2 regions of the Aeromonas encheleia genome follow, and region 1 is predicted to be linked to the other one. Evidence: predicted binding sites of a transcription regulator. Region 1 holds the regulator's gene; the other holds the start of a gene.
What was found. Region 1 encodes NrdR, which represses ribonucleotide reductase genes. Its sites were predicted from a motif close to CACNNTATANNGTG; they were not measured.

Region 1 (5,341 bases):
GTCGAATTCGCCATGCTCGGTGGGCAGCTTGCACTCGGCCACCTGCTCGACCGTGGTTTCGTGCTGGTTGCGGTACTCGATGAGGTCGGCGATGGTGCCGAGCCGGATGCCGTGCTGCTCGGCGAACACTTCCAGATCCGGGCGACGGGCCATGGTGCCGTCTTCGTTGAGGATCTCGACGATGACGGAGGCCGCCTCATGGCCCGCCAGCCGGGCCAGATCGCAACCCGCCTCGGTGTGACCGGCGCGGGTCAGCACGCCACCATCCTGCGCCATCAGCGGGAAAATGTGACCAGGTTGCACCAGATCGGCGGCCCTGGCGTTTGGGGCCACCGCGGCCTGCACGGTCACGGCACGGTCGGCGGCGGAGATACCGGTGGTCACCCCTTCGGCGGCCTCTATGGTCACGGTGAAGGCGGTAGAGAACTGGGCGTTGTTGCGATCAACCATCAGCGGCAGCGCCAGCTGCTTGCAGCGATCCCGGGTCAGGGTCAGGCAGATCAACCCACGGCCGTAACGGGCCATGAAGTTGATATCTTCCGGCCGGACACAGGAGGCGGCCATGATGAGGTCCCCTTCATTCTCCCTGTCTTCGTCATCCATCAGGATCACCATCTTGCCAGCCTTGATATCGGCAATGATTTCCTGGGTTGTGCTCAGCGCCATGGGCTACTCCATCAACATGCTTCGGGGATTGAGCCTGCGGGCTCGACTTGATACTGCGTCATTCTGTCCTAGATGGGGGCGCAGGCCCCCATTTCAACCGGGGCGGGATCACAGAAAACCCTTTTCGTTGCCCGCCACCTCCTCACAGGAAGCCGGATTGCGCCAGCTTCTCCAGGGTCAGGGTAGAAGCCGAGCTTTCCTGCGCCTTGCCCGGCATCAGTCGCTCCAGATAACGGGCTATCTGATCCACCTCGAGGTTCACGCGATGGCCCGGCTTCCAGCGGGCTATGGTGGTCTCCTGGGCGGTGTGGGGCACTATGGTGAGGCGGAACAGGTTGCCCTGCACCGCATTGACCGTGAGGCTGATGCCATCCACCGCGATCGAGCCCTTCTCGGCGATGTAGCGGGAGAGCTCCGCCGGCGCCGCTATCCAATACTCGATGGCGCGGCCGCTGCTGGACTTGCTCTTCACCTCCCCCACCCCATCCACGTGACCGGAGACCAGGTGGCCGCCGAGGCGGGAAGTCGGCATCAGCGCCTTCTCCAGGTTGACGGGATCGCCCACCTTGGCCGCGGCGAAGCCGGTGCGGGACAGGGTCTCCAGGGAGACGTCGGCGGTGTAGCTCTTGTCCCCCAGGCTCACCACCGTCAGGCAGACGCCGTTGGTGGCGATGGAGTCGCCGAGTTTTATGTCGCTGAAGTCCAGGCTGGGGGCGTGCACTGTGAGGGCCATGTCCTCCCCCTGGCGGCGCAAGGCGGCCAGGGTACCCATCGCTTCGATAATGCCGGTAAACATGCAGATCACCTTGATGATGACGGGGCCCAACCGGCCCCGGCTAAGCGTTGAAGAGTCAGACCACCCGGGCCGTGATGCGGATATCCTGCCCCACCAGCCGCACATCCTTGATGTTGAGCTTGGGTGCCTGGAACAGGCGGGTCAACTCGGGCAGATGGAACAGGCCGCGCCCCTCATCCCCCAGCAGCTTGGGAGCCTGATAGAGCACCAGCTCATCCACCAGCCCCTTGCCCAGCAGGGCGCCGCACAGCCGCGGCCCCGCCTCCACCAGCACTGAGTTGATGTTCTGCTTGGCCAGCAGCATGAACAGGCTGACCAGATCCAGCTTGCCATCCAGCAGCGGCAGCTCCAGCTGCTGCACCCAGTCGGGCCAGTCACCGCCGACCTTGTGACGGGCCAGCAGCACGGGCCCCGTGGTCTTGAACAGCGGCAAGTCAGGGGTCAAGCGGTTCTGGGAGTCGATGATGACCCGCAGCGGCTGGCGCAGGGCCTCCTTGGGATAGACCGCCTTGACGGAGGCGGGCAGCTCGTCCCAACGCACGTTGAGGGAGGCGCCATCGGTCAGCACCGTCTCGGCACTGGAGAGCACGGCGTCGTGGCGGGCCCGCAGGCGCTGCACGTCGGCGCGGGCCAGGGGGCCGGTTATCCACTGACTCTCGCCGCTCGCCATGGCGGTGCGGCCATCCAGGCTCGCGCCCAGCTTGACCGTCACCTGCGGGAAGGCGGTGCGCATCCGCTTGAAGAAACCCGGGTTGAGCGCCTCGGCCTCGGCGCTGAGCAGGCCGAAGTCGGCCTTGATGCCGGCCTCCGACAGCATGCGCAGGCCACGGCCCCCCACCTGGGGATTGGGATCCACCATGGCGGCGACCACCCGGGTCACCCCGGCCTTGATCAGCGCCTCGGCGCAGGGCGGGGTGCGGCCATGATGGGAGCAAGGCTCCAGGGTCACGTAGGCGGTGGCGCCACGAGCCTCTTCGCCGGCGGCATGCAAGGCATAGACCTCGGCATGGGGTTCGCCGGCACGCTGGTGCCAGCCCTCCCCGACCACCACCCCGGCCTTCACCAGCACGGCGCCGACGCAGGGGTTGGGGGCCGTGGTGTAACGACCACGGCGGGCCAGTTCGAGGGCCCGACTCATCCATTGGTAATCATCTTGACTAAACATCTGGGCTCCCGTTCAAAGCGAGAAAATGGGCGTTGTAGGTTCGATTGGCGCGTCCTAACCGGACGTTGGGGAAGCTTATTTCTCCAGCTTGGCGATCTCTTCGCCGAACTCACGGATGTCTTCGAAGCTGCGATAGGTGGGAACGAAGCGGATATCAGCTTGCCCACCCGATACCATCACTTTTCCAGCTTGGCGATCTCTTCGCCAAATTCGCGGATATCTTCGAAGCTGCGATAGACGGAGGCGAAGCGGATATAGGCCACCTTGTCGAGGGTCTTGAGCTCGTCCATCACCAGGTTGCCCACCAGTTGGGAGGCAACCTCCCGCTCACCGGTGGCGCGCAGGCGGGACTTGATGTGGTTGACCCCCTTCTCGATGGCTTCCATGCTCACCGGGCGTTTTTCCAGTGCCCGCAAGATGCCGCCCCGCAGCTTGTCTTCGTTGAAGGGCTCGCGAGAGCCATTGGACTTGATGATGCGCGGCATCACCAGCTCGGCCATCTCGAAGGTGGTGAACCGCTCGTGGCAGAGCAAACACTCGCGGCGACGGCGCACCTGATGGCCTTCTGCCACCAGACGGGAATCGATCACCTTGGTATCAACGGCGCTACAGAAAGGGCAATGCATCGGACCTCCGGCGCAAACTCATGGCAAGTAAAGGGTCACCTGCCACAAGGGGTCAGGATCTTGGTCAGCCAGTGTAACACGACCACCCAAAACCGGTAAAAGCCCAGAAAAAACAATGCCACCGCAGATGTACCATAGCCGTATCAGCTAGTGCGAAGCGCCTCTATGGCCTCGCCTGGCAACCAGATCACCGTATTTGCATCACTCTCGATCAGCGCAACGATGGCCTCTCTCGGGCCCTTTTGCCAGGCATCAGTTCCATAGAAGGCCGCCTGGGTGCGGTCAAGATGATCAAGGTCATCGTAGGCTCGCATCAGAAAGTAGGCGTCCGGATCATGCAAGGAAGGACCATGGCTCACCACATCCATGCCCCAGGCGCGGTGCAGGGGCAGGCTCTGCTCGCTGACCAGCTCATGAAAGGCCGTCCGGCTCCCGGCCTTGAGCCGATAGCTCCGAATTTCCAGCACTCGTTTCATTACACTCTCTCCTGCTAAAAATGGTGTGGAAAGGCCCATACAGCACCATTCGTTCGGCCAGAGGCTCAATCGTCATAGGGCAAGCTGTCAGGATCACACCCAGTGTGATCGGGCGCCGGATCCAGCACAAACTGTACGGCATCGATATGGGTGCGGCCCTGCATCAAGGCCTTGCTCACCCTGTGCATGCCATCCATGACTCGCCCGGCACTGTCCAGGATGATGGGATAGGCGAGATCCGCGGCCAGCATCAGCTGGCAGTGCTCGGCGATGCTGCGCACCGTGGGCCTCACGCTCCCATGTCCGTACCAGTGTTCGCTGTCCAGCTCCGCAATCTGCAAGAGCGGCAGCGAGCGCACCGGCAGGGTGCGACTCAGCCGCACCAGTCGGCGCACATCCCACGCCAGCAACCCCTCGGGCGCCGGGCGAAAGTGGTACTGGGCACGGATGGAGAGGATCGACTCCTCATCGGTGGCATGGGACATGGGGCCTCCTCTGTCTGCCTATGACGCTCGGCCCATGGCGGCACCGAGACCCAAAAAACAATGCCACCCGAGGGTGGCATTGGTCTCACATCGGCACAACCGACTTATCAGGCATAAACCGGGAAACGGCGGCAGATGTCCAGCACCTGCTCGCGCACGTTGGCCAGCACTTCGTCGTTGGCAGGGTTGTCCAGCACGTCACAGATCCAGCCAGCCAGCTGCTTGCTCTCGGCTTCCTTGAAACCGCGGCGGGTGATGGCCGGGGTCCCCAGGCGCACGCCGGAGGTCACGAAGGGGGAGCGCGGATCGTTGGGCACCGAGTTCTTGTTGACGGTAATGTTGGCCTTGCCGAGGGCCGCATCGGCCTCTTTGCCGGTCAGCTCGCGGCCGATCAGATCCACCAGCATGAGGTGGTTGTCGGTACCGCCGGAGACGATCTTGTAACCGCGGGCCAGGAACACCTCGACCATGGCCTTGGCGTTCTTGACGACCTGAGCCTGGTAGGTCTTGAATTCCGGCTCAAGCGCTTCCTTGAACGCCACGGCCTTGCCGGCGATGACATGCATCAGCGGGCCGCCCTGGCCGCCCGGGAAGACGGCGGAGTTCAGCTTCTTGTACAGATCTTCGTCATCGGCGGCGGAGAGGATCAGACCACCACGGGGACCGGCCAGGGTCTTGTGGGTGGTGGAGGTGACCACGTGGGCGTGGGGCACCGGGTTCGGGTAGACGCCGGCGGCGATCAGACCCGCCACGTGGGCCATGTCGACGAACAGCCAGGCACCGATCTTGTCGGCGATTTCGCGCATGCGCGCCCAGTCGACCACACCGGAGTAAGCGGAGAAGCCGCCGATCATCATCTTCGGCTTGTGCTCAACCGCCAGACGCTCCATCTCCTCGTAGTCGATCTTGCCGGACTCATCGATGCCGTAAGGAATGATGTTGTACAGCTTGCCGGAGAAGTTCACCGGGGAACCGTGGGTCAGGTGACCGCCGTGGGCCAGGTTCATCCCCAGCACGGTGTCGCCCGGCTGCAGCAGGGCCATGTAGACGGCGCTGTTGGCCTGGGAGCCGGAGTGCGGCTGCACGTTGGCGTAAGTGGCACCAAACAGTTCCTTGGCGCGTTCGAT
Region 2 (5,341 bases), 1.3 Mb from region 1:
CTTGTTAACCTGATAAGGCAGCTCGTGAACGATGATGGTCTCGCGACTCGTCTTCTCGTCCACTTCCACTTCGGCCTTGGCCCGCACATAGACGGAGCCACGACCGGTACGGTACGCCTGCACTATGCCGGCGCGGCCGTTGATGATGGCGCCGGTGGGGAAATCCGGGCCGCTGATGTAGGTCATCAGCTCATCGATGGTGAGATCGCCATTGTCGATCAGCGCCAGACAGCCGTTGACTATCTCGGTGAGGTTGTGAGGCGGAATGTTGGTCGCCATGCCCACCGCGATACCGGAGGAACCGTTGATCAACAGGGTGGGTATCTTGGTGGGCATGACAGCCGGGATCATCTCGGTGCCGTCGTAGTTCGGCACCCAGTCCACGGTCTCTTTGTCCAGATCGGCCAGCAGCTCGTGGGAGATGCGGGCCATCCGCACTTCGGTGTAACGCATGGCCGCGGCGTTGTCGCCGTCGACCGAGCCGAAGTTGCCCTGACCATCGACCAGCATGTAACGCATGGAGAAATCCTGCGCCATCCGGACAATGGTGTCATACACGGCACTGTCGCCGTGGGGGTGATATTTACCGATTACGTCACCGACCACACGGGCCGATTTCTTATAGGGCTTGTTCCAGTCGTTCCCCAACTCGTTCATAGCAAACAGAACGCGGCGGTGAACCGGTTTCAAGCCATCACGCACATCCGGCAGAGCTCGTCCTACGATCACGCTCATGGCGTAATCAAGATAGGAACTCTTGAGCTCTTCTTCGATGTTGACCGGCGTGATCTCTCTGGCCAGATCGCTCATAGAAAGCCTTAATCCCTAATTAGTTGTTCTTTGGCTTAAACAGCGCGACATAGTAACACAGGACGCGAAATACCTTAAGCCGGAAATCGGGCTGGTCTGACAAAGTCCGTCCGTTATAATGCCCGCCAGGACAATAGATTGCGCGCCTGTCACGCTAGTTGCGCGCCCTGCCACAGGATCCACGAAAATGAATAGTGATGCCAATGTCGATCTGACCGAAATCGCCAAATTTGAAGCCATTGCCTCCCGCTGGTGGGACATGGAGGGCGAGTTCAAGCCACTGCATCAAATCAACCCGGTGCGCCTTGACTGGATCACCGACAAGAGCGACGGCCTGTTCGGCAAGCAGGTGCTCGATATCGGCTGCGGTGGCGGCATCCTCTCCGAGAGCATGGCGCGCCGCGGCGCCAGGGTGACCGGCATCGACATGGGCAAGGAGCCGCTCGGCGTCGCCCGCCTCCACGCCCTCGAACAGGGGGTCGAGCTCGCATACCGGCAGATGACCGCCGAGCAGCACGCCGATGAGGCGCCCGGCCAGTATGACGTGGTCACCTGCATGGAGATGCTGGAGCACGTGCCGGATCCCGCCTCGGTGCTGCGCGCCATCGCCAGCCTGGTCAAGCCGGGTGGACGGGTGTTCGTCTCCACCATCAACCGCAACCCCAAGGCCTATCTGATGATGATCCTCGGCGCCGAACACCTGCTGAAAATGGTGCCGAAGGGTACCCACGATCACAAGAAGTTCATCACCCCCGCCGAACTCTGTCGCATGGGGGAAGCCGCCGGCCTGCTGGTGCGCGACATGAGCGGGGTGCACTACGCGCCGCTCTCCAACCGCTTCAAACTCGGGGCCAACGTCGACGTCAACTACATGGTGGCCTTCGTGCGCCCGGAGCAAGGCTGATGAGCGCTAACCAGACGCCGCTGCGCTGCGTGCTGTTCGATCTGGACGGCACCCTGCTCGACACGGCCCCGGATCTGGGGGCCGCCGTCAACCATGTGCTGATAAGCGAAGGCTTTGCTCCGCTGCCCGAGGCCATCATCCGCCAGACCACCTCCCACGGCGCCCTCGGGCTGCTCAGGGCGGGCCTCGGCGACGAACTGCTGGAAGAGCTGGGGGCCACGCGCCTTCGCACCGCCCTGCTCGACCATTACGCGGCCAACCTCTGCGTCGGCACCCGCCCCTATGAGGGGATGCTGGATCTCATCGAATGGCTCGATGAGAAGAAGCTGCCCTGGGGCATAGTCACCAACAAGCCGGGCTTCCTCACCGAGCCGCTGCTTGCCGCCCTGCCGGCGCTCGCCAGCTGTGGCGTCACCGTCAGTGCCGACACCCTGCCGGTGCGCAAGCCCGACCCCGCCCCCATGTTCTATGCCTGCGAGCGGCTCGGGGTCGAGGCGAGCCACTGCCTCTACGTGGGGGATCATGTGCGTGACATAGAGGCGGGACGCAACGCCGGCATGCGTACCGCGGTGGCGGGCTGGGGCTATCTGAGCGATGACGAGGATACCGCCGACTGGGGGGCGGATCTGCAGTTCGACACAGTGCAGGCCCTCCACCATTGGCTGCGCTACGAGCTGAGCTGAGCTGAGCCAGCACAACATAACGCTATAGATGGATCATCCGGGCAGCTTTAGCGTCAGAGGGTTCCCAGATGAGCACGGCGCTCATTCACCGAGCCGCACAATGGCAATGACAGGGGGCGCAGATGCGCCCCCTGTTTTGAGGGGATGACAAGTGCGTGCCTGTGGGGACAGGACAGCTTTTGACCCTGGCTGCACAAGGGATAACCAGGCTGAATTTGCTAGTAAAAACACCCTCTTTTCGCAAGCAAAAAAAGTTATTTAAATTTTCCATCTTCGATCATCGGACTTGCATTTGCCGGATCGGACGGATGAAAACCCACTCACTGTGAGCAGTCACTAACTCGAGCCCGAACACCCACAATTTATCCACAGCTAATGCGTTATCCACAGATTGCAATGCCGTGCCGACCTCACTATCTTGTAGTTCGAATTTAAAATAACACTATATCTTGTGATTCATGGCGCACTTCGCCCCCAGGCCACCCTAGAGAAGGGAACCTTGGATGCGTGGCGCCATGGTTTTTCGGGAATCAACTAAAGGTCATCAGCCAATGAACTTGTTTGTGACGAAGCGTAACGGCCACAAAGAACCCATCGATCTGGATAAAATTCACCGCGTGCTCGACTGGGCTGCCGAGAAGCTCGACAACGTGTCGGTCTCCCAGGTGGAGCTCAAGTCCCACATCCAGTTCTATGACGGTATCCGTACCGCCGATATCCACGAAACCGTCATCAAGGCCGCTGCTGACCTGATCTCCGAACAGAGCCCGGATTACCAGTACATGGCCGCCCGCCTGGCCATCTTCCACTTGCGCAAGAAGGCCTACGGCCAGTTCGAGCCGCCCCACCTCTACCAGCACGTCGCCCGTCTGGTAGACATGGGCAAGTACGACAAGCACCTGCTGACCGACTATAGCCAGGCCGAATTCGAGGAGCTGAACGGCTACCTCGACCACTGGCGTGACATGGACTTCTCCTACGCTGCCGTCAAGCAGCTCGAAGGCAAGTACCTGGTGCAGAACCGCGTCACCGGCGAGATCTACGAGAGCCCGCAGTTCCTCTACATACTGGTGGCGGCCTGCCTCTTCTCCAAGTATCCGAAAGATACCCGTCTGGACTACATCAAGCGTTTCTACGATGCGGTCTCGACCTTCAAGATCTCCCTGCCCACCCCCATCATGAGCGGCGTGCGCACCCCGACTCGTCAGTTCAGCTCCTGCGTGCTGATCGAGTGTGATGACAGCCTGGATTCCATCAACGCCACCGCCAGCGCCATAGTGCGCTACGTCTCCCAGCGCGCGGGCATCGGCATCAACGCCGGCCGCATCCGTGGCCTGGGCAGCCCCATCCGTGGCGGCGAAGCCTTCCACACCGGCTGCATCCCCTTCTACAAGTACTTCCAGACTGCCGTGAAGTGCTGCTCCCAGGGCGGCGTGCGCGGCGGTGCCGCCACCCTCTTCTACCCCCTGTGGCACACCGAGGTGGAGAGCCTGCTGGTCCTGAAAAACAACCGCGGCGTGGAAGAGAACCGGGTCCGTCACATGGACTACGGGGTGCAGATCAACAAGCTGATGTACCAGCGCCTCATCAAGGGCGGCGACATCACATTGTTCTCCCCGTCCGATGCGCCGGGTCTGTACGACGCCTTCTTCGCGGATCAGGACAAGTTCGAACAGCTCTACGTCAAGTACGAGCAGGATCCGTCCATTCGCAAGAAGACCCTCAAGGCGGTGGATCTCTTCTCCCTGATGATGCAGGAGCGCGCCGGTACTGGTCGTATCTACATCCAGAACGTGGATCACTGCAACACCCACAGCCCGTTCGATCCGAGCGTGGCCCCGGTGCGCCAGTCCAACCTCTGTCTCGAGATTGCGCTGCCCACCAAGCCGCTCAACAACGTGGATGACGAAGAGGGCGAGATTGCCCTGTGCACCCTCTCCGCCTTCAACCTCGGCGCCATCGAGAAGCTGGAAGACCTGGAAGAGATGGCGGATCTGGCCGTGCGCGCCCTGGATGCCCTGCTCGACTATCAGGACTACCCGCTCAAGGCCGCCCAGAAGGGCAGCATGAACCGTCGCACCCTGGGGATAGGCGTCATCAACTACGCCTACTACCTGGCCAAGAACGGTGCCCGCTACTCTGACGGCTCCGGCCTGGCGCTGACCCACCGCACCTTCGAGGCGATCCAGTACTATCTGCTGAAGGCCTCGGTGCAACTGGCGCGCGAGTTCGGCCCTTGCCCGGCCTTTAATGAGACCACTTACGCCCAGGGGATCCTGCCCATCGATACCTATAAAAAGGATCTGGACGCCCTGTGCAACGAGCCGCTGCGCCTGGACTGGGAAACCTTGCGCGAAGAGATCAAGACCGTGGGTCTGCGCAACTCCACCCTGACCGCCCTGATGCCGAGCGAGACCTCCAGCCAGATCTCCAACGCCACCAACGGCATAGAGCCGCCGCGCGGCCTGGTCTCGGTCAAGGCCTCCAAGGACGGCATCCTCAAGCAGGTGGTGCCCGAGTACCATCGCCTGAAAGACCAGTACGAACTGCTGTGGAAGCAGCCGAGCGTCGATGGCTACCTGCAGCTGGTCGGTGTCATGCAGAAGTTCGTGGATCAGGCGATCTCCGCCAACACCAACTATGATCCCGCCCGCTTCGAAGGCAACAAGGTACCGATGAAGCAGCTGCTCAAGGATCTGCTGACCGCCTACAAATACGGCCTCAAGACCCTGTACTATCACAACACCCGTGATGGTGCGGACGATGCCCAGACCGACATGCAAGATGACTGCGCCGGTGGGGCCTGCAAGATCTGATGAACCGGGCGGGAGCGACAAGCTCCCGCCCTCCTGTTTCCTCTCATTCAAGACATTCAAATCACCATGGCCTATTCAACTTTCTGCCAAACCCAGAACGACCAGCTCAAAGAGCCGATGTTTTTTGG

Region 2: nrdA (class 1a ribonucleoside-diphosphate reductase subunit alpha) is a predicted target of NrdR. The motif match lies at 2,838-2,851, and genes of this name have one in related genera.

The regions. Positions count from the first base shown of each region.
Region 1 is NZ_LR134376.1:1,036,515-1,041,855, reverse strand. Features, by position in the region: gene ribBA (bifunctional 3,4-dihydroxy-2-butanone-4-phosphate synthase/GTP cyclohydrolase II) at 1-666, opposite strand, end outside; gene EL255_RS04960 (riboflavin synthase) at 809-1,462, opposite strand; gene ribD (bifunctional diaminohydroxyphosphoribosylaminopyrimidine deaminase/5-amino-6-(5-phosphoribosylamino)uracil reductase RibD) at 1,518-2,627, opposite strand; partial or broken gene EL255_RS21815 (transcriptional regulator NrdR) at 2,703-2,786, opposite strand; gene nrdR (transcriptional regulator NrdR) at 2,804-3,253, opposite strand; gene EL255_RS04940 (NIPSNAP family protein) at 3,397-3,729, opposite strand; gene EL255_RS04935 (ParB N-terminal domain-containing protein) at 3,795-4,214, opposite strand; gene glyA (serine hydroxymethyltransferase) at 4,322-5,341, opposite strand, start outside.
Region 2 is NZ_LR134376.1:2,352,617-2,357,957, forward strand. Features, by position in the region: gene gyrA (DNA topoisomerase (ATP-hydrolyzing) subunit A) at 1-810, opposite strand, end outside; gene ubiG (bifunctional 2-polyprenyl-6-hydroxyphenol methylase/3-demethylubiquinol 3-O-methyltransferase UbiG) at 998-1,714, shown strand; gene EL255_RS10920 (HAD family hydrolase) at 1,714-2,397, shown strand; gene nrdA (class 1a ribonucleoside-diphosphate reductase subunit alpha) at 2,949-5,213, shown strand; gene nrdB (class Ia ribonucleoside-diphosphate reductase subunit beta) at 5,280-5,341, shown strand, end outside.